DNA from 3 places in the Vibrio gigantis genome. Region 3 is predicted to be linked to each of the others. Evidence: predicted binding sites of a transcription regulator. Region 3 holds the regulator's gene; each other region holds the start of a gene.
What was found. Region 3 encodes PurR, which represses purine synthesis genes. Its sites were predicted from a motif close to TNANGNAAACGTTTNCNTNA; they were not measured.
Positions count from the first base shown of each region.

Region 1 (10,911 bases), 550 kb from region 3:
CCAAGAAAGCATCAATGGCACCGAATGATTTGATCAAAGCGATCTTGTCTATGCAGGTTGATCTACTTTGGAACGGCGGTATCGGTACTTACGTTAAATCTTCAAACGAGACTCATACTGATGTAGGTGACCGTGCAAATGACGTGCTACGTATCGATGGCCGTGACCTGAAAGCTAAGGTAGTTGGTGAAGGCGGTAACTTAGGTATGACTCAACTGGGTCGTATCGAATACGCTCTTACTGGCGGTCGAGTTAATACGGACTTCGTTGATAACGTTGGTGGTGTTGACTGTTCGGATAACGAAGTAAACATTAAGATCTTCTTGAATGGCTTAGTATCGAATGGCGATCTTACAGTTAAACAACGTAACCAAGTGCTTGAGTCGATGGAAGACGAAGTTGGCGAAATCGTACTCGATGATGCTTACTGCCAAGCTGAGTCTATCTCTGTTACTGAGCATCAAGGTGTCGGCTTAGTGAAAGAGCAAATCCGCTTCATCCACACAATGGAGAAAGCAGGGTACTTGGATCGTGGCTTGGAATACATCCCAGATGACGAAACGCTTCTAGAACGTGAGAAGCTAGGCCAAGCGCTAACAAGACCAGAACTATCAGTATTGATCGCTTACGGAAAAATGGTACTGAAAGAAGATCTTGTGAGTGATGATATTGCGAATGATGAATTCCATGCTCAACAGTTAATGCAGTACTTCCCAACTGAGTTACGCCGTAACTATTCTCAACACATGGATAACCATCCACTGCGTGCTGAGATCATTGCGACCGCACTTGCAAACCAAATGGTTAACGAAATGGGTTGTAACTTCGTGACTCGTTTGCAAGAAGAGACGGGCGCAAACATTGTTGATATTGCGAATGCTTACGCGGCATCTCGTGAGATCTACGGCTTGGGCAAAGTGCTTAAGAGCATTCGTGAACTGGATAATATCTCAAGTTCTGAAGCTCAATACGAGTTGCTTTACCACGTGCGCCGCACGCTGCGTCGTCTAGCGCGTTGGTTGCTAAGAAACCGTACTGGTAAACAATCAGTGAATGCATTGATTGAACTTTACCAAGGTGATGTGGTTGCTATTACTGAGAAACTGGATGAAAACCTAGTGGCTTCAGAAGTAGAAGAGCACCAAGCAATGGCTCAGGTATGGATTGATCAGGGTGTAACGGCAGAACTGGCGAATTCAGTGGCTCGTTTGTCTAGCTTGTACTCAGCACTGGATATATCCACAGTGGCTCGTGAAACGGGTAAAACAGTACAGCAAGCGTCTAAGCTTTATTTCAACCTTGGCGACCGTTTGTCTCTGCACTGGTTCTTGAAGCAAATCAATGGCCAAGCGGTAGACAACAACTGGCAAGCGCTGGCACGTGCTGCATTCAGAGAAGATCTGGATTGGCAGCAACGTCAGTTAACTGGCCAAGTTCTTAACTGCGGCTGTGGTTCAGACTTAGATGTTATTAAAGCATTGGACGACTGGATGGAAAGCAACTCAGTTTCTCTTCATCGTTGGGAAAGCATCTTGAACGAATTCAAAGTGGGTTCTGTTCATGAGTTTGCCAAGTTCTCAGTGGCGTTACGTGAATTGATGCTACTGAATCTAAACTGTATGTCGAAAGACTAATCGTTAGATAGAAACGAAAAACTATAAGGGCAGGCCATTAGGTCTGCCTTTTTCGTTTGGCTAAACAGCTTTTGCTCGATTCATTATTCGAACAAGTTCGACTGTGCAATTGAAGTTGATGACTGAGATATAGAGAATGTTCCAAATGAATAATCTGAGCTTGAAACGGTAACGTTTGCTTAATAATGAACCTCATTCGTTAGCAAACTCGATTATCTTACCCTTACAGTCAGTAATAGATTGAATAGTTGGGTAAATAAGTAAATAATATCGCCCCGTTTACACGGGGCTTTTTTCTATCGGAGGCACAATGCTTTACCGTCTAGCCAGAACTGGCTTTTTCCAACTTGATGCCGAAAAGGCACATGATCTTGCAATTCAAAATTTCAAACGCTTCACAGGCACACCTATTGATCTTTTGTATCGCCAACAATTACCTCACCGACCTGTAGAGTGCATGGGTCTTACTTTTAAAAACCCAGTTGGTCTTGCGGCTGGCCTAGACAAAAACGGCGAATGTATCGATGCATTTGGCGCAATGGGTTTTGGTTTCGTAGAAGTAGGGACTGTTACTCCACGTCCGCAAGCGGGTAACGACAAACCTCGTTTGTTCCGTCTCGTTGAAGCTGAAGGCATCATCAACCGCATGGGCTTTAACAACCTAGGCGTAGATAACCTTGTTGAGAATGTTAAGAAGTCGAACTACGACGGCATCTTAGGCATCAACATCGGTAAAAACAAAGACACACCAATTGAAAAGGGCGCTGAAGATTACTTGATCTGTATGGAGAAGGTATATCAATACGCTGGTTACATTGCTGTGAACATCTCTTCACCAAACACTCCAGGACTTCGTTCTCTTCAATACGGCGAAGCACTAGACGATCTATTGTCTGAACTGAAAACGAAACAATCTGAACTAGAACAGAAGCATGGTAAATATGTTCCTCTTGCTCTTAAGATTGCTCCGGATCTAAGTGACGATGAAATCAGTCAAATTTGTGAATCATTGATCAAGAATAAGATCGATGGTGTGATCGCAACAAACACTACATTGGATCGTTCAATCGTTGAAGGCATGAAGCATTGCGACGAAGCGGGTGGCCTAAGTGGACGTCCAGTTCAATCTCGCAGTACTGAAGTTGTTCGTAAACTTTATCAAGAGCTTGGTGACCAACTGCCGATCATCGGGGTAGGTGGTGTTGATTCGTATGTTGCTGCAAAAGAGAAAATGATGGCAGGCGCTAAGCTTGTACAAGTTTACTCTGGTTTCATTTACAAAGGTCCAGGCCTTGTAGGCGATATCGTTAAAAATCTTTAAACGGCAAGACGCTTTTATTTCTGAAAAGCGACAATCTGGCATCGTCTTAATAAAAGAGACACTGTAACTCACTGAGTTGTAGAGAAAAGCAATAAGAAAGAGGAATTCATTTCCTCTTTTTTTTTGCCTATTGCTCAGTAAAATTACTGTAATTGAAGGTAATTTTGCGTTTTACCTAATGGAATGGTTCAACAGTGTGAGACGAAATGATGCTTAAACCTAGCGATACATGGAGTTGGTATTACGATGAGCAGCAATGTTCATTAATGCTAAACCTCGGAGAGGATATGATTTTCAAAACGAATCTGGTCCGTAATAAGCTGGTGGACTGCGCGTTTAGAGATAATGAATTCACCGTTGATGACGCATCTTCATACCAAACCTTCAAAGAACAAATTTCTGGCTTAGAACTGTCTGAGCCTCGTCAAGCTGAACTGGCACTCTATTGTGTGGCAGCAAAGCGTTTCCATAAGCCTGTACAGCCTAAGAGTTGGTTCTTCGACTCACAAGGCACTGGCCATGAATATCCTCAAGAAGGGGATATTGTACAAATGAATAACGAGCATAGCTTAGGGTATTTCATTGTATTAGAAGTAGGAGAGTGTGCGAGCCTATGTGCATTTGTCGACCTAGAAGAGTTCCTGTTAACGCCTTCAAAAGGACTGCGATTTGGAGACTCAATCAAGGTGATGCACGATAGAATGATAGACGCGAATGCTATCCTTCATCAGACGCACATAGCGATGGTAGGTTAACCTCCAATCTAGCACATCATTTCTACCACGCATCGCAGCACACAAACGTATAAACCTTCCTCAGAATCGGCTTAATAGCCGATTTTTTTGTGCCTAAAAAACCTCATCCTGATAAATACATCACTGCTTAACCATTTAAATAGTGAACTTACGACTATTTTTTCACCTTAATTTCTGCCCATTTTCATCGCCAGAAGAGTAAATCTACCGCCTTTATTCCCTGTTTTTGGCCTTTTGTAGTTAAATTTCACCTATAAATCATCATTGGTATATACCAATTTTGGGATGAATATAAATTCACATTGTTTCTTTGGTTAAGAAATGATCAGAAATGGAGTTGGTTTGATAGGTCTTGTGTTCTAAGGGGATGTGGGTAAGCGATCGCTTCAAGACTGTGCATTTGCTAGCCAGTTAGTCGAAAGATTCAATGAAAAGACGCGTTTAGTGTGATGCTCTAGTTACAAATTCAGGTATAATCGAGCTCATTTTTATCAATAAAAGAACACTATGAATCAATATCTAGCGGTTACCTCAAACGGCCTTGAGAATTTATTAGTTGAAGAACTAACCCAACTAGGGATTACAAACGCAAAACCTGTTCAAGCAGGTGTTAAATTCAAAGCGACCAATGAGCAAATTTATCGTTGTTGTTTGTGGAGCCGTTTGGCTTCTCGATTTGTACGTGTCCTTTCTGAATTCACTTGTACGGACGACATGGATTTGTACCTATCAACCACTGCGGTTAACTGGGTAAATCAATTCCATAGCTCTAAGCGTTTCGTTGTTGACTTCAATGGTACGAACAACGAAATCCGTAATAGCCAATACGGTGCGATGAAAGTAAAAGATGCCGTTGTTGATTGCTTCGAGAAGAAGTCTTTGCCTCGTCCTTCTATCAGCAAAGAGAACCCAGATGTTCGTATTCACGTTCGTCTACACCGTGATAAAGCGATTCTTGGTGTTGATATGGTGGGCAGCGGTCTTCACCAACGTGGTTACCGTCCAGAATCAGGTCGTGCTCCGTTGCGTGAAACACTAGCTGCTGCAATCCTTCTTCGTAGTGGTTGGGATGCAACGAAACCTTTCTTAGACCCTATGTGTGGTTCAGGTACGTTAGTGATTGAAGCTGCAATGATGGCTGCAAACCTAGCACCAGGTGTTAAACGTCAGAAATGGTGTTTTGAATCATTAGAAGATTTCGAACCTGAACTTTGGGCTGAAGTTAAAGCTGAAGCGAACGTTCAAGGCCGTCGTGGCGTTAAGAAAGTAGAGTGTAAGTTCTATGGTTACGACAATGACGAACGTATGATCAAAACAGCGCGCGACAATGCTCGTCGTGCTGGCGTAGAAGATCTGATTGAATTTGAAGTCGGTGATGCAGCAAAGCTTAAACGTCCTACGGAATTTACTGATGGTGTGATTGTTTCTAACCCGCCTTATGGTGAGCGTCTAGGCACAGAGCCTGGTCTTATTGCACTTTACACCGCATTCGGTGCACAGCTTAAAGCTGAATTTGGTGGTTGCAACGCATCTATCTTCTCTAGCTCAGATGAGCTACTCAGCTGCTTACGCATGCGTGCCGACAAACAGTTCAAATTGAACAATGGTGCGTTACCGTGTCACCAAAAGAACTACTCAATTTCAGACCGTCCGATGTCAGAGCGTCCAACTGGCGACCAAGAGCAGTTGATTGCACCTGATTTCGCAAACCGTCTTAAAAAGAACATCGGTAAAATCGGTAAGTGGGCTAAGAAAGAGCAATTAGATTGTTACCGTATCTACGATGCTGACTTACCAGAATACAATGTAGCGATCGATGTATACCCAGGGCACCTTGTGATTCAAGAATACGCAGCGCCTAAAGATGTTCCGGAAGAGAAAGCAAAACGTCGCTTAACCGATATCATCCGCGCCTCTATTCAAGTGACAGGTGTTGAAGCAAACAACGTTGTGCTGAAAGTTCGTCAGAAACAGAAAGGTCGTTCTCAATACCAGAAATTGGCTCAAGACTCATCGAACCTAGAAGTGAACGAATACGGCGTTAAGCTGATTGTTAACCTTCACGATTACTTAGATACAGGCTTGTTCCTCGATCATAAGATCACTCGTCGTCGTATCGGGGAGATGGCCGCAGGTAAAGATTTCCTTAACTTGTTTGCTTACACAGGCAGTGCATCTGTGCATGCTGCTGTGGGCGGTGCACGCTCTACAACAACAGTAGACATGTCTAATACCTACCTAGAGTGGGCAAAAGAGAACATGGAGCTTAACGGTCGTGTTGGTCGTCAACATCAGTTTGTTCAAGCTGACTGTCTGCAATGGTTAGCTAAAGAGCAGGGTTCTTACGATCTAATCTTCATTGATCCACCAACGTTCTCAAACTCAAAGCGTATGGATCAATCTTTCGATGTTCAACGTGATCACATTCAGTTGATGGAAAACCTTAAGCGTCTTCTTCGTGAAGAAGGCACGATTGTGTTCTCTAACAACAAGCGCCACTTCAAAATGGATTTGGAAGCTCTCGATGAGTTAGGTCTTAAGGCTCAGAACATCTCCGCTAAGACACTTCCATTGGACTTCTCTCGCAACAAGCACATTCATAACTGCTGGTTGATTACACATAGGTAGTTAAGAGATTGTATAAGGATATATAGTGCTGACTCTCTACAGTACAGAAGGGTGCCATCTATGTGAGATGGCATTCCAACTCACGGAACAGTTAAACATTAGCCATCACGTCAACGTTGTCGACATTGCATTTGATGATGAGCTCTTTTCCCGTTACGGGGTCACTATTCCGGTGCTCAAATTTGAAAGCTCTGACCTTTCTCAAAGCTCAGAGCTTAACTGGCCATTTGGCTTGTTAGAACTTAATGATTGGTTAAAGAAGAATGGCATTACTTACAATTCATAATGGGCAATTAGCGTTTGGCGATCACCCATTATTAGATCGTGCGGACTTCGCGCTGCAAGAAAACGAACGTGTATGTTTAGTAGGGCGCAACGGCGCTGGTAAGTCGACATTGATGAAAATCCTATCTGGGAACATCATCATGGACGACGGCAAGATGCAAATCACGCAAGATGTCGTCGTATCTCGCCTTGAGCAAGATCCACCGCGTAATGAACAAGGCACTGTTTATGACTACGTTGCTGGTGGCTTAGCTGAAATTGGTGAGCAGCTGAAGATCTACCATGATCTTCTGGATCTAATCGCAACAGACCCAAGTGAAAAGAATTTAAACCGTCTTACTCGTGTTCAGGAACAACTGGATCATGCTAATGCATGGCGCTTTGAAGATCGCGTAAGCAACGTATTGGCTGCACTTAAGCTAACGGCTGAAACAAAACTGACCGATTTATCCGGTGGTTGGCAACGTAAAGCAGCGCTTGCTCGTGCACTTGTGTGTGACCCTGACGTGCTTCTACTAGACGAACCGACTAACCACTTGGATGTTGCGACCATTGAATGGTTAGAAGGCTTTTTGAAAGACTTCCGTGGTTCAATCATCTTTATCTCGCATGACCGTGCGTTCATTAAATCGATGGCAACACGTATTGTCGATCTTGATCGCGGTAAATTGAGCTCTTTCCCGGGTGATTACGAAAACTACCTTGTGGAAAAAGAAGAAGCGCTTCGTGTTGAAGAAATGCAAAACGCCGAATTCGATAAGAAGCTCGCTCAGGAAGAAGTATGGATTCGTCAGGGCATCAAAGCTCGTCGTACTCGTAACGAAGGCCGTGTACGTGCGCTTAAGAAGCTGCGTGAAGAGCGTTTGAATCGTCGTGAAGTGCAGGGTAAAGCCGTTATCCAAATCGATGATGGTCAGCGTTCAGGCAAGATTGTATTCGAAGCTGAAAACCTTAACTTTGGTTTTGAAGGAAAAGAGATTGTTAAAGACTTTAGCTTCAACATCATGCGTGGCGATCGTATCGCTCTAATTGGCCCTAATGGCTGTGGTAAGAGTACGGTACTTAAACTGCTGCTTGATCAACTTAAGCCAGATTCAGGTCGTCTACATTGCGGTACTAAGCTTGAAGTGGCTTACTTCGACCAATACCGTGAAATCCTAGACCCTGAGAAGTCTGTAATTGATAACCTAGCGGATGGTAAGCAAGAAGTCACTGTAGGTGGTCGTGAGCGTCATGCCCTCAGCTACTTACAAGATTTCTTATTCTCTCCAAAACGTGCTCGTACTCCTGTTAAGGCACTGTCTGGTGGTGAGAAAAACCGCCTGTTATTAGCTCGTATCTTCCTTAAGTCGAACAATTTATTGATTCTCGACGAGCCAACCAACGATCTAGATATCGAAACTTTGGAACTTTTAGAAGATTTGCTTGCCAACTATCAGGGTACGCTTCTTTTAGTGAGCCACGATCGTCAGTTTGTTGATAACACAGTTATGACAAGTTGGATCTTCGAAGGTAACGGCGTTATCGAAGAATTTGTTGGTGGTTACCATGATGCTCAGCAGCAAAGAAAGCAGGCATTAGAGTACCGACAGGTTGAAAAGCCATCAAAGCCTGAGAAAGTAGTTGAGGAAACTCCCAAAACTACGCCAGTTAAGGCTAAACCTAAGAAGTTATCGTATAAGCTACAACGAGAACTAGAAGCGCTACCAATGCGTTTAGAAGAATTGGAAACTCAAATTGAAACTCTTCAGGAAGAAGTCAACGATCCAAGCTTCTTTTCAAAATCTGTAGAGCAGACACAACCAGTATTAGATAGGCTATCTGCAGCAGAGCAGGAGCTTGAAGTTGCTTTTGAGCGCTGGGAAGAGCTTGAGGCACTACAACAGGAAAGTTAAGAAGTAATAATGACTTGTACTAAATTTAAATTAACAACAGTTGCAGCATTAGTGTTTGCTGCAACTAATACCAACGCTGCGCTTTACAAGGTAGTTGAAGTTACCCCTTCGATTACAGGTGCGTCTGAGATTTTTGGTGTAGCTATTCAACCTGGTAAAGCTGTAAACGTTAACGCAGAATTGCCAGCACTACCTGATGATGAGCTACCTCTAGGTTGCTTTGATTCTAATGCAACTAACTGTGCGGACGATACATTTAAACTTGCTGGTGAAACTCGTAACACCGTTGAAGGCGTTAGTTATCGTGAAGAAGTTCCATTTGCGATGGATGCTTCATTTGGGTACATCCAAGAATATGATGACTTTGAGAACTATTGTTATCGAGAACTTAAGTACTCAACTTGTGAAAGTTGGGCTTCTAGTCGCTGGTCTACCTGGAGCAAAGAGAGAAACGACCTGAGTTACCTAAATGCACAAGCTTTTATTGAAGACGGAGCTGAGTTTGATGTTACTAATACAGTCATAAACTCTTTAGATGAAAATGCTAAGCCCTTAGGTATCAAATCTAACGGAAATGATCTTCGTAATACAGCGATTACAACTACAACTCCTCCTTCAGATAACGGCTCAGAGACTAGGGCATGGGGTAGTCTGACAGAAGGAAATACTACATATAATTTCGGTAGTATTTCTACCAATCAAACTAATGATGATGGTGCTGTATTTAGTTCTAAAGCAGCTATTTGGGATGGTACCACGACAAAAGAGTTGGATTGGATTAGAGGTGGTGCTGCACAAGAAGGGCAGTATTTGGCTCAGGGCAGTATGAGAGCTCTAACAATAAAAGATTCTTTGATTTATGGTGTTGGTTATAACACCGCTAATGGTAGTGGCGACTTACAGGATATGAACGCTAGTATATTCATTAGTGACTCTTTAGACCTTTCAAGAGCGACTTGGGTTACAAAACAAGTGTCTGGAGCAGAGGTTAATTCTGGCTCATCGAATGATGATGCTAGATACAGTAACTCTGTAGTGACCGATATAAACAAAAACTTGTTGGCCATAGGTTACGCGAAGCGAAATGGATATGTTCCTGAAAGTGGTTCGGCTGCAAATAAAGTATTTGTTGTAGAAAAGATTGGTGAAAACGGTCAGACACCTACAGCCAATTTTAATTTGCAAAGCTCTATTTTCTTTACTGGCGCAGGCGGTGAAGCAAAATCTGTTAATAATTTCAATGAGTTCGTAGGACAAGTTGACGCAGAAACAACTCGTGAAGTTGATGGGAGTGAGCGCCGTCATCGTGGTTTTATTTACCCGTATCAAGCGACCGGCACTGATACATCAAGAATTGCACTATTTGAGAACAAAGCGTGGTGGCTAGATGATCTAACAAACGGTGCAAACCTAGATGGACAAGATTACTCTGATGCTAACAATCATTTCCGTATTATAGATGCTTCAGACATCAACGATGCTGGTGTTATTTCCGCTACTGCTATCAAATGTACAGTAGGAGGACAGCCTCAAGCGTATGATACAACTGCACATAACTCATACTGCGGTGGCGCAGCGTCTAACGCAGTAGAAGAGGTTGTAGCAGTTAAGCTTGTGCCTATTGCAGGTGCAACCCAAGCTGATATTCAGACTCGTAGTATGGACACAGAAAAAGTTGATCGCCAAGGCGCTGGTCTCGGTTGGTTAACTTTGACTATACTTGGTCTATTAGGGTTCCGCAGAAAATTTAAATAATTGTATCTCTTGAGCCCGAGTTCACAATTCTGAATTCGGGCTTTTTTTCACCTTGAGAAAAGTTGAAAACTGATCGATTCTTAAAATTGGAGTCACAAAAGCTCCGTTAAGTTGTAATCATTGTATGTTAGTAAATGGAACACCCGTATGAGGACTGCACTATGAAGAGACAAAAGCGTGATCGACTAGAACGAGCACAATCTCAAGGTTACAAGGCTGGTTTAAACGGTAGGTCGCAAGAAGCTTGCCCATATAGCCAAATGGATTCTCGGTCTTATTGGTTAGGTGGTTGGCGAGATGCCAAAGATGATAAGCAATCAGGTCTCTATAAGTAGATAGGGTACGAAGAATTAAAATCAGGGCTCCATTTTTGTTAATTACAACTTATGGAGCCTTGTTCATTTCTGAAAGGCGCCAAGAGCCTATGTAGCAGCATGAAGCAATAGTTCCATTATGATAGACGTATCGCTGGTGGACTTAACCTATTTCAAATTTAATCAGCATTCACTTAATGCACTATAACTAAAGTTGTTGGGGTGAAAATAAAGCAGCTACTAGCTGCTTTATTTAAAATCTAATTAATAGATTAAAATGCTGACGTATCTTGGAAAAGGCCAACTTTCAGATCTTTAGCGACA
Region 1 covers NZ_AP025492.1:1,793,562-1,804,472, reverse strand. The annotation lists gene OCV56_RS08250 (NAD-glutamate dehydrogenase) at 1-1,634, shown strand, start outside; gene pyrD (quinone-dependent dihydroorotate dehydrogenase) at 1,945-2,955, shown strand; gene OCV56_RS08240 (cell division protein ZapC) at 3,162-3,710, shown strand; gene rlmKL (bifunctional 23S rRNA (guanine(2069)-N(7))-methyltransferase RlmK/23S rRNA (guanine(2445)-N(2))-methyltransferase RlmL) at 4,218-6,338, shown strand; gene OCV56_RS08230 (glutaredoxin family protein) at 6,406-6,624, shown strand; gene OCV56_RS08225 (ABC transporter ATP-binding protein) at 6,602-8,518, shown strand; gene OCV56_RS08220 (DUF3466 family protein) at 8,528-10,273, shown strand; gene rmf (ribosome modulation factor) at 10,435-10,608, shown strand; gene fabA (bifunctional 3-hydroxydecanoyl-ACP dehydratase/trans-2-decenoyl-ACP isomerase) at 10,860-10,911, opposite strand, start outside.
Region 1: a site for PurR is predicted at 1,798-1,817, ahead of pyrD (quinone-dependent dihydroorotate dehydrogenase). Genes of this name have one in related genera too.

Region 2 (10,911 bases), 420 kb from region 3:
ACTTAGGCAGAACGTTAGAAACCTGGACACAGCCACTCACTATCACGCCTTACATAGAAATCGACTATCGAGATAAAAAGCTCTCAAATCATCTTTACGGTATTTCTAACTCGGAGGCTTCATCTTCAGGGTTGAGTCAGTTTGATACTGGGTCAACCTTTGTCTATCAAGCAGGGTTAATCGGACTCTATGAGTTCACACCCACTTGGATTGGTATCGCACGAGCCGACTTAATACATCACGACAGCAACAGCGACTTGATCCAGCGAGATTTAGGTTGGTCATTTGAATTAGGTGTGACCTATCGTTTTGCGGGATTGTAAGTTTGTAGGCTCCAATAATTTGTAGGCTCCAATAAAAAGAGCCTACATCAATGCAGGCTCTTTGGTATCTCATAGTTTATTCTGTTGATAGCGAATCAAATACTCACTTATCACTGCTCACTAAGGCGTGTAGTACGTTGCAGCGCCCGGACCTACTGGTAGGCCAAATACAAATACCCAAACGTAGAACATTAAGCTCCAACCAACCAAGAACACGATTGAGTATGGAAGCATGGTTGCAATCAGAGTACCGATACCTAGGTTCTTCATGTAACGCGTCGCTACCGCAAGGATAAGACCGAAGTAGCTCATCATTGGAGTAATGATGTTGGTTGTTGAATCACCGATACGGTAAGCCGCCTGAATCGTTTCTGGTGCGTAACCTACTAGCATTAGCATTGGAACGAAGATAGGCGCTGTTACTGCCCACTGAGCAGAAGCTGAACCGATCATCAGGTTAATGAAGCCACACATTAGGATGAATGCGAAGAACAACATTGGACCCGTTAGGCCGATATCTTGTAGGAAAGTAGCACCTGCAACTGCGAATACTTGACCGAAGTTAGTCCACTTGAAGAAAGCGACAAACTGAGCAGCAAAGAACACAAGTACGATGTACATGCCCATTGAAGACATCGACTTAGACATTGCCTCGATCACATCACGGTCTGTTTTCATTGTGCCGGTAACTTTACCGTAAACAAAACCAGGAACCGCGAAGAATACGAAGATGAACGCTACGATACTTTTCAGGAATGGAGAACCTGAAACCGTACCTGCTGCTGAACGTAGAACACCATCAGCTGGAACAATCGTCCAAGCAAGAAGGGCTGAAACCGCTAGCACTGCTATACCCGCAAGCTTAAGGCCTTTCTTCTCAACGTCTGTTAGCTTGCCCATTGAATCATTTGATAAATCTTCAGACGCTTCTTCGTCGTTGTATTTACCCAGTTTTGGTTCAACAATCTTCTCAGTTACAAATGCACCTGTAATAGCGATGAAGAAAGTAGAAACAAACATGAAGTACCAGTTTGATTCAGGACCAACGCTGTAAGTCGGGTCAATCATTTGTGCTGCTGTTTCTGTGATACCAGAAAGCAGTGGGTCAACCGTACCGATTAGAAGGTTTGCAGAGTAACCACCAGATACACCAGCAAATGCTGCCGCTAGACCCGCTAATGGGTGACGACCCAAAGAGTGGAAAAGCATTGCTGCAAGCGGGATAAGTACTACATAGCCCAGCTCTGAAGCCGTGTTAGAGATGATACCTGCAAAAACGACAGTTACCGTAACCATGCGCTTAGATGCGCCCATTACCATGCCACGCATCGCAGCAGATAATAGACCTGAGTGCTCAGCAATTGCTACACCTAGCATTGCAACCAGCACGGTACCTAATGGCGCAAAGCCAACAAAGTTTTTAACTAGATTCGTTACGATGAGTTGTAAGCCTTCAGCATTCAGTAAGCTTACAACATAGATCATTCCGTCAACAGAACGACCTGGAGCACCTTCTGGGCGAGGGTCCATAACAGACACTTCAAAATATCCAGCGATACCTGAAGTAACTAGAATAGCGACACAGAAGATTGCGAAAAGAGTGATTGGGTGGGGTAATAGGTTCCCCAAATATTCAACACCATCGAGAAAACGGGTAAAAATAGGTTTCTTTGGCGAGTTGTTTTTTATTGAAGCTGATGAACTCATCAGTTCCCTCCTTGTAGTGATTCCTATGCAATTGTGACAAAAATGTTCAAATTGCCAGCGAAGGGTACGCGACAAAATTATCAATTAGAAATTCAAAATGTTACAAAATGTGTAACAAATGGTGATTTTTAACTCTATTTGAACAATTAATTAGCAAATAAATCTACATTAAATACAATATCTAGATTTATAATTCACAAGCACCCATTCACTACAAATATAACTAATAGTGTAACCCTTTGATTCACTTAAAAATAAAACACACCATACTCTAAATTAATACACGATACTCTGTAAGGTTCTTCTCGAGGGAAAAGAAAACAGACAAATGAATGAAGTTTGACCTCCCCCTCGTTTTTACACTCGTGTCACATCAATTTGACTGACTATTTCTGAACCGCCTTGAATCTCGGATTGGTTTTGCAGATAACATAATGACGTCCCCTGCGCTTTACTATCTGGCAATCTGGGTGACGGCTTCTTGCACTTTTAAGTGATTTCACAACTTTCATCTATTTAGCTCCCTTACCTAATTGACCAAAACGACGAGTAAAGTTCGCTACACGTCCCTCTTTATGTAGCACTCGTTGTTTACCCGTATAGAAAGGATGCGACTTTGATGACACCTCAATCGTGAAGTAAGGATAAGTATTGCCATCTTCCCATTCGATAGTACGGTCTGTTTTCAGCGTTGACCCGATTAAGAAGTACTCATCGATATTGGTGTCATGAAAAACCACAGGACGGTAATCAGGATGGATATTCGGTTTCATTGTATTTCCCTTAAATGACTCATTTGATATGTTATAACATATCAAATGATAATTATTATCAAAAGAAAGGCAAGCGATTTTATGATATTTTCCCGTCTTAAACGTAATCAGAGAACGCCCTGCTATGTACACCATTGAACCTGTTGGCTTTATTGAGTCTCCTTATAAAGAGAAGTTCGCTGTTCCAAGGCAGCCTAGGTTGGTACCCACATCCACCTCAAGAGTTAGGTTAACTGACGCAGCAAACTGCCTTGAGTCCGTTCGTGATATTGAGCAATTTAGCCATGTTTGGTTGCTATTTCTGTTCGACAAAAACCTTGAAGCAGGCTGGAAACCAACAGTAAGGCCACCTCGACTCGGTGGAAATGAACGCATAGGTGTGTTCGCATCACGTGCCACTTTTAGGCCGAATGGAATAGGCATGTCTGCGGTTGAGCTCAAAGGTGTCTCTCAAGAAAAGGGGCAAACTTGGTTGGATTTGGGCAGTGTTGATCTCGTCGACGGCACGCCTATCATCGACATCAAACCTTATATTCCCTATTCCGATTCGATTCCTGATGCATTGGGAGGGTTTGCCGCTGATGAGCCAAAGGTACTCGAAGTTAACTTTTCTCAACAGGCACAAAGTAAGCTCGCAAGCCACCCACAAGCGCGTCATATTATTCAGGTGATCAAAGAAGTATTAGGCCAAGATCCTCGTCCTGCCTATAAGAAAGGTAGGCCAGACAACAAGGAATATGCGGTAAATTTGTTCGATCTGAACGTGAAATTCGTTGTTGAGGCGCTTTTCATCAATGTAACTGACATTGAACGCTTTTGAGATCCCAAATAGGCTGATATTATATGCGGCTATATCAGATTTGCTGTGGTCACGAACGACAGCAAGTTTTCTTTTATCAATGATGAAACGGATACCATAGAATGCGTACCAGTAACTACCTTCTTTCTACTCTGAAAGAGACTCCAAACGACGCAGAAGTTATCAGCCACCAGCTGATGCTACGTGCAGGTATGATCCGTAAGCTAGCTTCAGGTTTATATACTTGGCTACCTACTGGTCTACGTGTACTGCGTAAAGTCGAAAATATCGTTCGCCAAGAGATCGATAATGCAGGTGCCGTTGAAATCTTGATGCCCGTAGTTCAACCGTTTGAGCTTTGGGAAGAGACTGGCCGTTCTGAAAAGATGGGTCCAGAGCTACTTCGTTTCACAGACCGTCACTCTCGTCCGTTCGTTCTTAGCCCAACAGCTGAAGAAGTAGTGACGAGCCTAGTACGCAACGAGATCAGCTCTTACAAACAGCTTCCTCTAAACCTGTACCAAATCCAGACTAAATTCCGTGATGAGCGCCGCCCTCGTTTTGGTGTAATGCGTGCACGTGAATTCTCTATGATGGATGCATACAGCTTTGATATCGACAAAGAAGGCTTAGAAAAGTCTTACCAAGCGATGCACGATGCTTACTGTAAAGCATTCGACCGCATGGGTCTTGAGTACCGTCCAGTATTGGCAGACTCTGGCGCAATCGGCGGCAGCGGCTCTCAAGAGTTCCACGTTCTTGCTGAAAGCGGCGAAGACCTAATCGCATTCTCTTCTGAATCTGATTACGCAGCAAATATCGAGAAAGCAGAAGCACTAGCTCCTACTGAAGAAGTTGCAGCGCCAACTCAAAAGATGGAACTGGTTGATACGCCAAACGCAAAAACAATTGCTGAGCTTGTAGAACAACACGGTCTAGCTATCGAGAAGACCGTTAAGACTCTATTCGTTAAAGCATCTGATGAAGTAGAAGCAGATATCATCGCTCTAATCATCCGTGGTGACCACGAGCTTAACGAAGTGAAGGCAGAAAACCTTCCACAGGTTGCTTCTCCACTAGAGATGGCTTCTGAAGAAGAAATCCGTGCACTTGTTGGTGCAGGTCCTGGTTCACTTGGCCCTGTTGGCCTAGAGCTACCATTCATCGTTGACCGCTCTGTTGCTGTAATGAGCGACTTTGGCGCTGGTGCAAACGTAGACGGTAAGCACTACTTCGGTATTAACTGGGGCCGTGACGTAGAGCTTGCTCAAGTTGAAGACCTACGTAACGTAGTTGAAGGCGACCTTAGCCCATGTGGTCAAGGTACTATCCAACTTAAGCGTGGTATCGAAGTTGGTCACATCTTCCAACTAGGTAATACTTACTCTAAAGCAATGAACTGTAACGTGCTTGGCCCTGATGGTAAGAGCGTAATCCTAGAAATGGGTTGTTACGGTATCGGTGTTTCACGTGTTGTTGCATCTGCTATCGAGCAAAACCACGATAAATTCGGTATCACTTGGCCAGACGCACTAGCGCCGTTCCAAGTAGCTATCGTACCAATGAACATGCACAAATCTGAGCGCGTTAAAGAAGCCGCTGAGAAGCTATACGCTGAATTAACAGCTATGGGTATCGAAGTTCTATTCGATGACCGTAAAGAACGTCCAGGTGTTATGTTTAAAGATATCGAGCTAGTGGGTATTCCTCACACTATCGTTATCGGTGATCGCAGCATGGACGAAGGTAACTTCGAATACAAAAACCGCCGCACTGGTGATAAAGAAGCTATCGCAATGGACACGGTTATCGAGCACCTTAAAGCTCAACTAGCTTAGTAATCCGATTACTGACTAGATAAACATTGAAAGGCTGCCATTAGGTAGCCTTTTTTGTTCCTGCTATTAATCACCTAACGTAAAGAAATGTCAGTTAATCCTCTGTTCATCTAACAGTCCGTATATTGATGTCATCAACTTTTTAGACATGCTCACCATTGGAGGTATCGATGGATATCAAAAGCTTACTGAACCAAGCACTTAAATCAGATCTCGTTAAACAAGGTACTCAGAAACTTTCACAAGGGTCTTCTAGTTTAAGTGGCCTTTCTCAAAGCAGTAATGGCAAGAGTAGCAGTAAAAGTACACTCGGCGCCTTCGGTGCTGGCGCTGTTGGTGGTGGACTGTTAGGGGCGTTAATGGGCTCTAAAAAGACCAAGAAAATGGGTAAGAAAGCGGCAGGGATTGGCGGCGCAGCAGCACTGGGCGCTTTGGCTTATAAAGTCTATAACGACTACCAATCTAAACAAGGGCAGACTCCCAATGTCGAACAGGCTCAGTTTGATGAAAATGATGCAAACCACAGTGTTCTGATTCTACGATCGATGATAGCCGCGTCTAAAGCTGATGGCCATGTTGATGAAGAAGAGATGGCTAAGATAGAACAAGCCGTCGAGAATATAGGCGCTGATTATCAACTGACTAAATTGGTATCTGAAGAACTGCACAAGCCACTCGACCCAAGCGAAATCGCTCAACTGGCAACGTCACCTCAACAGGCGAGTGAGATCTACTTAGCCTCTTTAATTGTGGCCGACGAACAGAACTTCATGGAAAAGGCGTACCTAAAAGAGCTCGCGAAGCAACTCAACCTTGCTGATGAAGTCACCTATCAACTTGAACAACAAGTCTCTGGCTAATCGTTAAATACCAAACAAATCAGTAAAGAGAAGCCTAAGCAGCGAACTAACCAAGTCAGATATTGAGCAAGGACAAACTAACTCTGAACTTGATCAGATCCACTTTGTTTTTGCTTATCTCTATGTGTATATTGAGATCAGTTATCATTTGGTTAGGTATAAAAATGAAAGTATACGATTGTTGTGATTTGGTTCGTGAACTGTATTCTCAAATTGGCAGTGGCGACCAAGGCTATATCCCTAAAGCGATCACCTGCGCAGTAAAAACATTGAATGACCTTGCTGCCGATGAGTCTCTTCCTAAAGAAGCTCGCGAACGTGCAGCCTTTGCCGCTGCTAACTTACTGATTTCAGATTTCGAGGACTAATATGAACCTCGCTAACTTTGAAAAAATGGATCCAGTGATGTTGATGAGCATCGTCAACATGAAGCTTCGTGACGACTTCGGCGGTGATTTAGATCGAGTGGTCAACTTCTACGAAATCGACAAAGCGGCATTGATCGCGAAGCTCGCGTCTGCTGGTTTTGAGTATCTTCCAGAAGCCAAACAGTTTCGATAACCATCAAAACAAGCTTGATTTTGAAAGGCCAACCTCAGTGTTGGTCTTTTTTATTGGTGATACGTATTAAATAAACATGTAGTTAGCCAGTTATAAATTATCTGTCTACATCTATACTTTTATATCTTAGAGTCAGCGAACGCTCCTTGAACCAAGGCATATTGTTGTATAGTCTAACTAAAATAATACGTAAAACTCATCACTCAATATGATGACACCGAAGGATTAACAATGAAAAAACTCGGACTTTTGGCAGTTTTTGCTGCAACACTGATGGCAGGTTGCGCTTCAAATACACAGCAAGACAACTTTCGTGAAGCCTCTTTTGAGCTGTGTAACACTGAAGTCGATATTTACTCGGTAAGCCATGATGAAAGAGTACGAATTGTCTGTTCTGATGGCTCTAAATTCGCTTTAAACAACGAAGATACGCTAGAAGTAATGCGTGATATCAATATTGACTACTGTGACGGCGAAGGCTTAGGTAAATTTAACGAGAGCCGCCATTATTACTCATTCAAGTGTAAGTCTGGCACCCTGCTTAGTATCAGAAAGTAGAACCAACATAAGAAAATCACCAAGGGTTGATGTGCAAATATCAGCCCTTTTTTAGTACCCGCCTTTTTGTGCCTCAGACTCTGCTGACCACCAGATACAAAAAAGGCTCCCAACAGGAGCCTTTCAAACCGTATTTTTCAATCAAATAACTTTGGTTCAAGGAAAAGGCGTAGAGTTTTCAACACCCTTCCCTAAAACAAAAAGGCCCCCAACAGGAGCCTTTCAAATCGTACTTTTCAGTCAAATAGCTTTAGTTCAAGGAAAAGGCGCGGAGTTTACGAATGTAAATGAGCACCTTTGACACAGAAATTAAGCTATTTGAGCCAGAAAAATTAAGCGTAAACAGGTAGACGCTTACAGATCTCTAATACTTTTGCTTTAGTCGCTTCGATAACAGACTCATCACCCATGTTATCTAGGATGTCACAGATCCAACCTGCTAGCTCTTTCGCGTCTGCTTCTGAGAAACCGCGACGAGTGATAGAAGGAGAACCGATACGGATACCTGAAGTAACGAATGGGCTACGTGGGTCGTTTGGTACTGAGTTCTTGTTCACAGTGATGTTCGCTGCACCTAGTGCCGCATCTGCTTCTTTACCTGTGATGTCTTTGTCGATTAGGTCAACTAGGAACAGGTGGTTCTCTGTAGAACCTGAAACGATGTTGTAACCACGTGCTAGGAATTCAGCAACCATTGCTTTTGCGTTAGCCACTACACGAGCTTGGTATTCTTTGAACTCTGGCTCTAGAGCTTCTTTGAACGCTACTGCTTTACCCGCGATAACGTGCATTAGAGGGCCACCTTGGCCACCTGGGAATACTGCTGAGTTTAGCTTCTTGTAAAGATCTTCGCCTTCGTTAGAAAGGATAAGACCACCACGAGGACCCGCAAGCGTCTTGTGCGTTGTTGTTGTAACAACGTGAGCGTGTGGAACTGGGTTCGGGTAAACGCCCGCAGCGATTAGACCAGCAACGTGAGCCATATCTACGAAGAAGTAAGCACCTACTTTGTCAGCAATTTCACGCATGCGCTTCCAATCACAAACTTGAGAGTAAGCTGAGAAACCACCGATGATCATCTTAGGTTTGTGCTCGATAGCTAGCGCTTCCATCTCTTCGTAATCGATTTGACCTGCTTCGTCGATACCGTAAGGAATGATGTTGTAAAGCTTACCTGAGAAGTTTACTGGAGAACCGTGAGTTAGGTGACCACCATGTGCAAGGCTCATACCTAAAACGGTATCACCAGCATTCAGTAGCGCCATGTATACAGCGTTGTTTGCTTGAGAACCTGAGTGAGGTTGTACGTTTGCGTATTGAGCGCCAAACAGTTCACATGCACGTTCGATTGCTAGAGTTTCAACTTTATCTACGTACTCACAACCACCGTAGTAACGCTTGCCTGGGTAGCCTTCAGCGTATTTGTTTGTAAGCTGAGAACCTTGAGCTTCCATTACACGTGGGCTTGTGTAGTTTTCTGAAGCGATAAGTTCGATGTGCTCTTCCTGACGAAGAGTTTCTTCTTGGATAGCTGCGAATAGGTCCGCATCGTAATCAGCAATGTTCATGTCACGCTTAAGCATCTGTATCTCCTGACTCAGATTGTACTGAAAGTTTCAAAAAAACCACACAACGACCGAAAGCAAACGTTTCCGTCACCGTTTTGATGTGACGCATTCTACATAATTTGAGCTAGGTCATAAAGAGCTAATTGCAATTTTATCATGCAGTTTTTTCATAATCACAAATAAGATTCATCATGGTTATTAAGCTGATCCAACCAAAGATGACGCTTACTGTCAATTTTACGCTTTACACCCTGTAAAACGCAGATTACATAGGTTTACCTTAATTTTGCACCTCAAGCTACCGAAAGCTAAGGTTTTTATCTACTATGCACGCCTTTATTGGTTAGGTAATTATAAAAACGATGGAAAAACACTCACGTAAAGAAGATTGGGTAGCAATCCTCACTGGCACATTTTTAGTAGCGTTAGGCGTCTTCTTTTTACAGTCAGCGAACCTGCTTACTGGTGGCACTACTGGCTTGGCTCTGCTTTTGAGTCAATTCTTGCCTGTAACCTTTGGTATTTTGTACTTTGTTGCCAACTGTCCATTCTATTTATTGGCATGGAAACGATTCGGCCGTAGCTTTGCTATTAGCAGTGCGATTTCTGGTGCTTTAGTGTCTGTGTTTGCCGACCATTTATACTTAGTTATCTCGCTAGAAGTTCATAACGAAATCTACTGTGCAGTTGCTGGCGGCTTGTTAATGGGCTTAGGTATGCTAATCCTATTTCGTCACCGCTCAAGCCTGGGTGGTTTCAACGTATTGTGTTTGTTTATCCAAGACCGCTACGGTATCTCCGTAGGCAAAACCCAAATGGGTATTGATGCCTGTATTCTGTTTGCATCGTTCTTCTTTGTATCGCCTTGGGTGATTGCCGTATCTGTTTTAGGCACCGCAGTATTGAACATCGTATTGGCAATGAATCACAAACCAACTCGCTACTCGGTGAATTACGCGTCTTAATACCAATCACCTTATGAATTACTAGCTGTTTTTAATAACAAAAACAGCTAGTATTTAGGTTTTATAAACCGTCGCCTTTTCTATGCAAGATTACCTCTCTAGCGCCAAAGACCAACAAACCTCTATTTATATTGAAGGCTTGGAATTCAACCCCAACACACGAGTCTTAAGCTGCAACGAGCAGGTCATCGATCTAGAACCTCGTTCTATTGAATTACTCGAACTGTTTCTGACTAGCGTGGGTCAACCGCTCGCAGCTGAGCAGATCATCGAGTCGGTTTGGCAAAGTAACTTCATCTCGAAGAATGTACTTACCAACAGGATCAGTACACTGCGCTCTGTGCTGCAGAAGTACCTACCAGAAAGTGATGCGACTAAGATCTTGGTCACCTACCCACGCAAAGGGTACTTCCTTAACCCAAACTCTGTAAGTTTGGTCAACACAGAGCCCGCTCCCCTTGAGAGCACCGAACAACCTCAAGCGAATGCAAATACATCACCGTTTAATCTTTTGTTACTGTCCTTCTCTGTTGTGCTGCTGATAAGCACCGCGACTTTAGGTTATATGTTTTGGCACTCTTCAAACCAAGCCTCTGAGCTTGAACGCACACAGAGACTGATCCCCAAAGTCGAGCTACTGCTAAACCGTATCGATGCTATTGGAGACAATGCGAGAACGCATCGCAAAGCCGTTAAAGCGCTACTGCTTCAACAACAAATTGAATACGCTTATACCGACTTAGCAAATCAAGATGCACCAAGTTACTTCGTAGACCCAATAGACAGCACGCCCTTCTTTCCGGGCGCCAAGAACATGCGCACCAGTGATTACCTGCTTAACATCCAGCTAAAGGATCAAGAAGTAGATAAACGCCTTGCGGCTAAAGTCAGCCTTATTTACCCAAGCTCAGGGAAGCTTGCTTTCCGCGGTGTCTATTCAATAGGGATAGATAACCTCA
Region 2 covers NZ_AP025492.1:2,764,363-2,775,273, forward strand. The annotation lists gene OCV56_RS12235 (MipA/OmpV family protein) at 1-323, shown strand, start outside; gene OCV56_RS12240 (AbgT family transporter) at 444-2,030, opposite strand; gene ykgO (type B 50S ribosomal protein L36) at 2,417-2,542, opposite strand; gene OCV56_RS12250 (type B 50S ribosomal protein L31) at 2,543-2,803, opposite strand; gene tsaA (tRNA (N6-threonylcarbamoyladenosine(37)-N6)-methyltransferase TrmO) at 2,928-3,623, shown strand; gene OCV56_RS12260 (proline--tRNA ligase) at 3,725-5,440, shown strand; gene OCV56_RS12265 (tellurite resistance TerB family protein) at 5,611-6,300, shown strand; gene OCV56_RS12270 (YaeP family protein) at 6,465-6,668, shown strand; gene OCV56_RS12275 (DUF4250 domain-containing protein) at 6,670-6,861, shown strand; gene OCV56_RS12280 (hypothetical protein) at 7,093-7,419, shown strand; gene glyA (serine hydroxymethyltransferase) at 7,752-9,002, opposite strand; gene OCV56_RS12290 (YitT family protein) at 9,350-9,952, shown strand; gene OCV56_RS12295 (winged helix-turn-helix domain-containing protein) at 10,035-10,911, shown strand, end outside.
Region 2: a site for PurR is predicted at 9,058-9,077, ahead of glyA (serine hydroxymethyltransferase). Genes of this name have one in related genera too.

Region 3 (10,911 bases):
TTACGATTGCATAGCGCATGTTGTGGCTTCTTTTACCACATTCACCGCTGTTATTGCGCAGGTTTTTGAGCCCAAACGTGAATATAACGGCCTAGCGACAGATATGGCTCTTGGCGACATAGCTGTTTTTCTAGTTCCAATACATCTTCAAATTGGTAATCGCCCATGTACTCCATATTACCTATGTAGTCACTAAAAGAGCGAATGCCTGATTTACCACAGATTTCTAGACCAGCGTCTTCTATCCATTGATAAACCTCTTCTGGCTTCAAGCCTTTTTGTGGTTGCAGCTTAAACCGTTTTCGATGTGGCATCCCATTCAATACATGAGGAATGTTGCCACAAATCACATTTTTCAGGACTAATCCGTGGTGGTTGTAAAACATTATCGAGGCGACGCCACCCGGTTTCACTTGTTCAAGTAATAAATCAAGCGCCTCTTTAGGGTCGGCTAGCCACTCCATAACGGCATGAAACATCACAAAGTCGACTTTATCGTCGAGATGCTCTGCCACTTTTTGTACCGGAGAATGGATAAACTGATATTGCTCTAACAGCCCCGCTTCGGTGATCCCTTCTTGAGCTAGCTTTAGCATCTCAGAAGAAAGATCGCATAGAGAAACCTTATGACCAAGCGCCGCAATTTTTTGCGACATCTGTGCCAACCCGCCCCCAGCATCAAGCACATGTAGTGGGGAAGCGGAATCTTTAAACTTGTTCAAAGCTTGTTCTAAATCTTCCCATACGATGATCTGACGGATCTCTCCTTTGTCGGAGCCGTAAATATTTTTTGCAAATTTGTGGGCAATATCGTCGAAATTACGGTCTTCAGTCACGGCTACTTGAGTTATTATGTCCTATCGTGCCTGCTATTCTGTCACAGGAATTTCAGGAATAAAGAGGCGATGTCTCTTTTTACTACTAAGTGATGTTTTTTCGGACTATTCGGATATGTTTGAGCTGAAAAAAGTAGTGTCTTCACTATTGATGCCACTACCAGCAATGTTAATTCTCGCTTTTCTGGGTTTAGCCCTAGTGATGTTTACTACCAAAAGGAAGACTGGTTGCCTAATCACCCTTTCAGCCCTATGTGGTATTTTCCTAATCGCTTTCCAGCCAGTTTCTAGTCAACTTTTAATGCCAATGGAAAGGCAACACACCGCTTTTTTACCTGTCGACGAAACCGTCGATTATGTAATGGTCCTTGGAAGTGGTCATGTCGTAGACGACCAAATCCCACCAACATCAGAGCTTAGCCGCACAGGTTTGATGCGTTTGAGTGAAGGGATTCGTATTCTACGCCTTTACCCTGGTGCAAAACTCATTTTATCTGGCTATGGCGGAGCTACTGAAGTCAGTAATGCAAGAATGATGGCCAAGGTTGCGCTAGCTCTTGGCGTTGCAAAACCAGACATCATTTTACTTGAAACAGCAAAAGACACTTGGGAAGAAGCTCGTCAAGCTGCAGCATTTGTTAAAAACAAAAGGATGGTGTTGGTGACATCTGCGAGCCATATGACTCGCGCACTCAATGAATTCCATGCTGCAGGCATGAAACCATTACCAGCTCCAACCAACTACCTCGCTCAGAAAGGGGTTTTGCAACCTTGGAATAAATACATGCCTAAAGCAGCCTATCTTGAACAGACTGAGCGTTATTGGCACGAAACCATGGGATTGGTCTGGCAAAGCCTACGCGACTGGCTAGACACCAGTAACGATATTTCGGAAGAACCAGTTGTTGTTACTGAGCCTTCGATCTTGATAGAGACAGACGGTGAAGTTTCTGCGGCTCAGTAAACTCAACCTAATATTTCTCTTTGCCTTATGTTTAACTCAGCCTATTGGCAGGTGGAATCGCAAAACAATTCGTAGGCTGTCAGTTCAATAACGACAACCGAGAAGCAATAAAAAAGCCGAGACATCAATGATGTCTCGGCTTTTTCGTTCACATGTCGTTGCTGACTAAAGGTTCACGAAGAACATTAGTCACCAGCGAACATGTAACCTTCACCATGAACCGTCACAAAGATTTGTGGGTTCTTAGGGTCAAATTCCATTTTTGCACGCATGCGACGGATAAGTACGTCGATGGTACGGTCATTAGGTGCGTCTACTCGGTGGCTGATCATATTCAGAATACGTTCGCGGCTTAATACTTGGTTAGGGTAAGAAGACAAAGCCACTAGCAGTTCGTATTCTGCTTTAGTCAGTTTCACCGGTTCGCCGTTTTTGCTTAACGCGCGACGAGGGATATCAAATGTCCACTCACCAAAACGAACCACAGACTCATCTAATGTTTCTTCTACTGCGCCCGCTGCTGTTTTACGAGCGGCAGAGATGCGCCAAAGTAGGTTTTTAACTCGAACCAATAACTCGCGAAGTTCGAAGGGTTTAGTAACGTAATCGTCAGCGCCCATTTCAAGGCCAACGATTTTGTCGATGCTATCCGTGCGTCCAGTAACTAAAATAATTCCAATGTCTGATTGACTGCGTAATTCGCGAGTTAGCATCAATCCATCTTCGCCTGGTAAGTTGATGTCTAGCATAATGAGGTCAACGTTGTTTTCTTCTAACACGTTTCTCATTTGAGCACCGCTTTCTGCTTCGCTCACTGTGTAACCTTCGTTCTGGAAGTACCCAACCAGTTTACTGCGGGTTACCACATCATCTTCTACGACTAATACGTGATAGCTCATCTACACCACTTTTCTTATTTAATAGTTTCAGTGACCATTCTATTCATAACTCGTAACAATTCTAGTGGTACACGAGATAAAAGCCAGAAAGATGAATCTTTTTTGATACAAGACAATCTTAAACCTTGCTATTTATCGTCCATCGCAATTCAATATAGGCATTACTACTAACGAGTAACTTTGCTTTTCGCAAATAACCTTGTTATTCAGCCTTGGTGTGCTTCTACACAAGTAACTTCAAGATACATATAAGTAACACCGCAAGACTAAATCAGGATCTAAGAAATGAAAGATACGAAAGCATTCAACGAGCAAAGAGCAGAAATATACTGGTGGCTATCAAGCTTATTCGCTAAAGAGCTCACTCAAGAAGAACTCGATCACTACCACTCTGTTGAAATTCGTTCTTTCCTAACTGGTTTAGGCGAAAATCAAACACTAAAACCATCGATAGATAAGTTAGTAGATGCGCTTAACCGTCTACAAACACGTGAAGATGCTCAGCTAGAGCTGTCTGCAGACTTTTGCGATCTTTTCTTAAAGACAGATAAACACGGCGCTCTTCCTTACGCTTCGATGTATATCGGCGAAACTGGCCTTTTGAACGATAAACCAGCAAAAGATATGGAAGAGATCATGGCTAAACACAACTTAGTGGTGAACCAAGACCTAAAAGAGCCAGCAGACCACATCGCTATCGAACTCGATTTCCTTGGCAACCTGATCATCCGTTCTAACGAAACTGAACTTGAAGAAGAACTAGAGAAATCGTTCGCCATTCAACAGCAGTTTATTGAACAGCAGCTGCTTACTTGGGTACCAAAGTTCAATGTAAAATGTCATGACATTGATGAATTCGGTTTCTACGCTTCAGTCTCATCTTTGCTACTCGCATTCTGTCAATTAGACACTCAATATTTAGCTGGTGAATAGCTTATTGGATGACTAGGTAAATAAATTCAGTAGAATGTGACAATTCACCCGGATTTCTGGGTGAATTTTATTGCGAGTAATTTCTAGTCAGTCTAAAATTGTGACCGCAAACGATAAAATATGAAACATTCACGAAATGCTATGCTTATTAAAGTTCAGAGCATTTCGGTGTTAAGACAAGCCGCTCAATAGCGGTTTTTTGTTTTTTAGCACTTTAGTACCCAAAGAGCCCTACAAATTTAAGCTCTTAGTTAGGTAGCTTAACGGCTACTTTATTCCGTACTTTGGGAAAGTAGCTTCTAATAGGATAAAACCATGGCCACTATAAAAGATGTCGCTCGCTTAGCCGGCGTATCAACAACAACCGTTTCTCACGTAATCAATAAAACTCGCTTTGTTGCAGAAGCAACTCAAGAAAAAGTAAACAAAGCGGTAGATGAACTGAACTATGCACCAAGTGCTGTTGCTCGTAGCTTGAAGTGCAATACAACACGCACTATAGGTATGCTAGTGACTCAATCAACTAACCTATTCTTCTCTGAAGTTATCGATGGTGTTGAGAGTTACTGCTACCGTCAAGGTTACACTTTGATCCTGTGTAATACGGGCGGCATCTATGAAAAGCAACGTGACTACATTCGAATGCTTGCAGAGAAACGTGTAGATGGCATTTTAGTTATGTGTTCTGACCTAACTGAAGAACTAAGAGAGATGTTAGACCGTCATGCTGACATCCCTAAAGTTATCATGGACTGGGGACCAGAGAGTTCTCAAGCTGATAAGATCATCGATAACTCTGAAGAAGGTGGCTACCTAGCGACCAAATACCTTATTGAACGAGGTCACTCTAAGATTGCATGTTTAAGTGGCCACTTAGACAAAGCAGCATGTGTTGAACGTATTGCCGGTTACAAGCGCGCACTCAACGAAGCTAAGATTTCTGCCGATGAAAATATGATCATCGAAGGCAACTTCGAGTGTGATACGGCAGTTCTTGCTGCAGAACAAATCGTTGAGATAGAAGATCGTCCAACGGCGGTATTCTGCTTTAACGATACAATGGCTCTCGGCCTAATGAGCCGCTTGCAAGAAAAAGGCATTCGCATTCCTGAAGATATCTCGGTGATCGGTTACGACAATATCGAACTGGCTGAATACTTCTCCCCGCCGTTAACCACCGTTCACCAACCAAAGCGTCGTGTTGGCAAGAATGCATTCGAAATTCTATTAGAGCGCATAAAAGACAAAGATCACGAAAAACGTGTCTTCGAAATGCACCCTGAAATTGTTGAACGAAGTACAGTTAAAACGTTAAATTAATTGACAATTTGAGTTTAATTTCATCAAGCGCACCTTTAGGTGCGCTTTTTTTATCAGCAACCATAATGAACCCAGATGCACAACAGAAAGATCATTAATTGAAGCAACATCACATTTTGAAATATCAACTGTGAGCTTCATTCAACAAAAACTTTATTCTATTTAATCAGTCACGCACAGGGCAAACCACTCGAAAGAGTGAGACGCAAAGCTTCCGGCCTAAACCACTTGTTGGTATGGTAGCGGGGTTACCGATGGCAAAATGCAGTAACTACTAATAATTTAGTAATTTACGGCTTATTGACAATTTAATTGCAACATTTTGCTAATCTCTCGGACCTGCTTATTTGGTGGCGTAGTTCAAATACACCGAGATAAATAACATGGATAAACCGATACTAAAGGACTCGATGAAGTTATTTGAGTCCCTAGGAAAAATAAAATCACGCTCAATGTTTGGTGGCTTCGGTCTTTTTGCTGATGACACTATGTTTGCTCTGGTTGTAAATGACCAGTTGCACATACGAGCAGACAAATGCACAACGAAGCAATTCGAACAACAAGGGTTTCAACCGTACGTCTACAAAAAACGTGGTTTCCCTGTCGTTACTAAATATTTCGCTTTACCTGAAGGCCTGTGGCAAGACCAAGAGAAAATCTTGGAACTCGCAACGACGTCTCTGGGTTTTGCTAAAGAAGAAAAAGCTGAACAGTCTTCTGCTAAGCCAACCCGACTCAAAGATCTACCAAATCTTCGACTCGCCACTGAGCGTATGTTGAAAAAAGCAGGAATCGATTCCGTAGAACGTTTATATGAATCTGGCTCTGTAAACGCCTTTAACGCCATCAAGGAATCGCATGCGTCCTCTGTCAGTATTGAACTACTGTGGGCGCTAGAAGGTGCAATCAATGGAACACATTGGTCTGTCATACCGCAGCAGCGTCGCGAAGAGCTTATCAATCGCGTCAATTAACATTGTCAGTGCAAACTATATACATAACTAAGCCGCATTCACTGCGGCTTTTTTTATATCTGGTGAAAGTTAATCTATGCTTTGCCTGTCTATCTATACTAATGGTATGCATTGAAAATTTGAGGAAGTATCAATGAGTAAGAAAATGATATTGGGTATTGTATTGGTCATAACGATCGTTTTATTAGGCATTAACTTTGGCCAATACCTCACACTGGAAAATGCCAAAGCACAGCAAGCGGTGCTAAATGACTATATTGGAAGTAACTTTATTGTAGCGGCAGCGACTTACTTCATTGCGTATGTATTGATCACCGCCTTTTCCATTCCTGGGGCAGCAGTTGTTACACTTCTTGGTGCTGCATTGTTTGGCTTCTGGAATAGCTTACTTTTGGTCTCTTTCGCCAGTGCGATCGGTGCAACTCTTGCCTTTTTGAGTAGCCGTTACCTGTTACGTGACTGGATTCAAACCAAATTTGGTGACAAATTAGCGACGATTAATAAGGGTGTTGAAAAAGACGGAGCATTTTATTTATTTTCTCTACGTCTGATTCCTGTATTTCCGTTTTTCCTTATCAACCTGTTGATGGGTCTAACACCGATGTCGGTGAGTCGTTACTACATTACGAGTCAAATCGGGATGTTGCCGGGGACTGCGGTTTTCTTGAACGCTGGTACTCAGCTCGCAGAAATTGATTCACTTTCGGGCATCGTCTCCCCTTCAGTACTATTGTCATTTGCGTTATTGGGGATATTCCCAATTGTTGCTAAATGGTTGATGAATAAGTTTCGCTCAACACCCGTAGCTGAATAACGCATATAGTCGAATAAGGTTCTATTTCAATGAAAATCTTCAGTGCATCGAATCCGACAGAAGCTCATATCATCTGTGGATTGTTAGAAAGTGAGAATATTGCCTGTGAAGTCCGTGGTGAGGGGTTGTTCGGTTTGAAAGGGGAAATCCCATTCACGGAAGAAACTGACCCTTACGTGTGGTTATATGAGCCAGAATTGGCCAGTAAAGCTCGCACGATCGTTAATGACTACCAAAAACAACAAGATTCGATCATCTATGAAGAGTGGCGTTGCGGTGAGTGTCATGAAGTCAACGAGGCGCAATTCGGTTCTTGTTGGCAGTGCGGAGCTAACTCTCCTGAATAAGTGGACTTAATGAAGCCTTAACCGCTTCACCTGATACCTCCTCTAAACAAAAACGGGAAGCTAACAATAGCTTCCCGTTTTTATTTCAATTCTGTTCAGATCACTGACTTAAAAATCATTGAATTTGCTTTTGGATAAACTCGATAGAGTGCTGATTAAATTCTTCAGGATTTTCGACATTACATACATGCCCACAGTTAGCTATTTCAACTAACTCGCTCGACTCGTGCGCTTCGACCATCTCTTTAACAGGTTTGATGAACATGTAATCTCGCTCCCCCATCAAATACAAAGTCGGAATCGGCAGCTCTCTGTCTTTGAAATACTTCATCAATGGGTTCACATCAGCCGTTAGGATAAACCAGCGTTTAAATTCTTTCTGGCACAATTTTTTGGCTTCACGGATAAACAGGTGGCGTGATTCTTTCTGACTCTTTTGCGGCATCACAACATAAGCAAAAAGGCTGTATAACCACATGTAAGGGATGATGTGCTTGCTAAGGTTACCCAACTTGATTAAGACTTGAGAGCGAGTGTTAAGTTTAGTAACGGCCCCCCCCAAGACCATTGAGCGTACACGGCCAGCAGCAAGCTCCGCGACATTTCGAACAATAATAGTGCCTAAAGACATGCCGACGAAATGTGCAGAACGGATTTTGAGGTGATCTAATACTTTAAGAATATCAAGCGTCACCGATTTGAACGTATAACGATTCGAAATCAGTTCTTTAAGTATGTTGTCTGATTTACCATGCCCTCTCAAGTCAATGAGCAGCAAGTTGAAATGCTGTTTATACGCTTTGATCTGCTTGAACCAGATGGAGGAGCTACCTCCTGCGCCATGCACAAATACAACCCACTCATCGCTCGTAGGGTGAGTAAATGTTTTATGAAATAGTAAACTCTCAGACATACCTATCGCTTTAATTATTAGAATGGAGCTATGCCTCATCACGAGGCAATGACTAAGGATATCACGCTATTAAGAACTTTAAGTGATAATAGTGTCAAACCTATCATTAATCATATGAATATCTACCTCACCTGTTCTACCTGACTAAAATGAGTTTGCAAGCTTTGTCTTCGTAAACGTGATGTGCTCTGACCAGAAAACAAAAAGGCACTCTACAATGAGAGCGCCTTAATTTACCACATGCTGTTATTGTGTTCCGGCTAGTTTTAAAACTGAATCAATAAGTTAAAGTGCTGAATGGTACATAGCGAGATATTCTTTAGCCGCGTCTTCCCAACTAAAGTCTTGCTGCATCGCGTAAAGCTGAACACGCTTAATTTCAGAAGGGTTTTGCGCGTAAAGCAACAATGAACGATGCAATACGGCCAGTAACGCTTGCGGTGTTGGCTCTTCAAAAGCAAAACCAGTCGCAAAGTCAGGATCCTGATCGTAATCATTCACACTGTCTTTTAAACCTCCAACAGAACGAACAATCGGTAAAGTACCGTAAGCCATGCTGTAGATTTGGTTTAAACCACAAGGCTCAAATTCCGAAGGCATCAAGAAGAAATCGGAGCCCGCTTCAACCAAGTGCGCAAGTTCATTATTGTACGCTTCTACGAACGAGAACTTGTCTGAGTGAAGTGCTGATAGCTCTTTCAATTGACTCGCCAAAACCGGATCGCCAGTACCGACAATCACAATCTGAAGGTCGTTTTTCAAGAACTGCTCGATGATAGGCAGTAAGTAGTGAACACCTTTCTGATTCGTTAAACGACAAACCATGCCATAAACTGCGCAATCAGCAACGGGTAAACCAACGTCTTGTTGCAGCTTTTGCTTACAAGCTGATTTTCCGCGAGCCATGCTGTGCTTCGTTGCTTTGTATTTACGAGGTAGGAAAGCATCCGTTTCTGGATTCCAAGCACCGTAATCACAACCATTCAAAATGCCAAAAAGATCAGCCGATCTGTATTGGAATTCTGCCGCCATACCGTGGCTACCTAATTCCGTTTTCAACTCTTCTGCATAAGTAGGACTTACTGCGTTCACCTTATCCGCGCACAGCACCCCAGCTTTTAGCATAGTCACATGGGTATCACTGACGGCCGCCTCCGGAACATTACGACTGTGCATTTCAGGAAGGAATTGCAGTTCATCATATGCGAACACACCTTTGAAAACTGCATTGTGAATCGAGATTACACTGCGCGTATTTTCAAAGAAGTCGTGTTGTTGATAACGCGATTTAAGCAAGAAAGGAACGAAACCAGTATGCCAGTCATTTACATGAACGATATCTGGTTGAAAACCAAGCTTAGGAAGCATATCAAGACAGGCTGCACTGAAGAACGCGAAGCGCTCTCCGTTATCGGCATAAGCTTGATTGTTTTCTGCGTACATTTCTGGTCGGTCGAAATACTTAGCACATTCAATACCAAACACTTGAATGCCTTCTACATTCAGTTTTTTAACTTGGTAAGCCGTATGAGGCCAATGATCGAGTTCAGTCGATAAAATAACTTCTGCTGAATCAATGTTTGGAATGTTTCTATATGCGGGGATAGTCACTCGAACGTCCTGTTCGAGTGTTTGCAACGCTTTCGGCAGTGCCTTGGCTACATCAGCCAAGCCACCACTTTTAATCAAGCCTTCAACTTCAGACGCTACAAAAAGTACCGAGAGAGTCTTAGTAACCAACTCGTGCTCCTTTAGAAATCACTACTACGCCATCATCAGATACGTGGTAATGCTTTTTATCTTCTGTCAGGTTTACACCAATTTGAGTGCCTGGTGCAATATCTGCATCTTTATCAATAATAACACGACGTAGTATACAACCTTCGCCAACCTTCACATCACCGAGTAAGATACTCTCACTGATATCACACGCTGATGCGATATTGCTTCGGAAGCCCAGTACACTCTTTTCAATACGCGAACCACGTACATAACTACCGCTACACACAAGGCTATCAATGATCTGAATTCGCCCATTTGCCGAATCAGTAAACGTAGCTGGTGGTAGTGGTGGGTAATATGTGTGTAGAGGCCATTTACGGTTGTATAGCGAGAATGGCGCATCTTTCTTAAGAAGATCCATGTGTGCTTGCCAGTACGCGTCAATCGTACCTACATCGCGCCAGTAAACTTCTTCTTTTTCACCGGTAATACGGTTAGTGCTGAAATCATAAACAAACACATCACCACGTGGGAACATATTTGGAATAATGTCTTTGCCGAAATCGTGTGTCGAACCTTCTCTATCAGCATCTTCCGTTAGTTCAGCAAAAAGCTCTTTAGCTTCGAACACGTAATTGCCCATTGAAACGAGCGCTGATTCTGGATCGCCCGGTATCGACTTCGGATTTGCAGGTTTCTCTTCAAAGCCAATCATACGACCGTCAGCATCAACCTCGATAACACCGAATTCTGATGCTTCAGCAAGAGGCATGCGCAGTGCAGAAACTGTTAGCGCTGCTTTCTTCTCTTTATGGAAATCAAGCATCTGTTTTATATCCATTTTATAGATATGGTCAGAACCGAAAATACATACTTGATCAGGTTCTTCTAACTCCATAAAGCCCATGTTTTGGTAGATAGCATCTGCTGTGCCTTCGTACCAACGCTTTCCTTTACGCATTTGCGCAGGAATTGGGTCGATAAAACGGTCTGTTATACCACTGATATTCCAACCTTTTTTCATATGGTGGAACAGTGACTGTGACTTAAATTGTGTTAATACGTAGATCTTCATTAGATCTGCATTAACGAAGTTGTTCAAAGCGAAATCAATTAAGCGGTAACTACCACCGAAAGGAACCGAGGGTTTGCTGCGAGATTCAGTTAAAGGTCTTAAGCGAGAGCCTTC
Region 3 covers NZ_AP025492.1:2,341,815-2,352,725, forward strand. The annotation lists gene cmoM (tRNA uridine 5-oxyacetic acid(34) methyltransferase CmoM) at 51-836, opposite strand; gene elyC (envelope biogenesis factor ElyC) at 952-1,800, shown strand; gene torR (two-component system response regulator TorR) at 1,986-2,699, opposite strand; gene torD (molecular chaperone TorD) at 2,985-3,632, shown strand; gene purR (HTH-type transcriptional repressor PurR) at 3,948-4,952, shown strand; cyclic di-GMP riboswitch class I at 5,123-5,208, shown strand; gene OCV56_RS10290 (TfoX/Sxy family DNA transformation protein) at 5,336-5,926, shown strand; gene OCV56_RS10295 (TVP38/TMEM64 family protein) at 6,060-6,740, shown strand; gene OCV56_RS10300 (putative signal transducing protein) at 6,770-7,087, shown strand; gene OCV56_RS10305 (alpha/beta fold hydrolase) at 7,203-8,000, opposite strand; gene glgA (glycogen synthase GlgA) at 8,286-9,740, opposite strand; gene glgC (glucose-1-phosphate adenylyltransferase) at 9,730-10,911, opposite strand, start outside.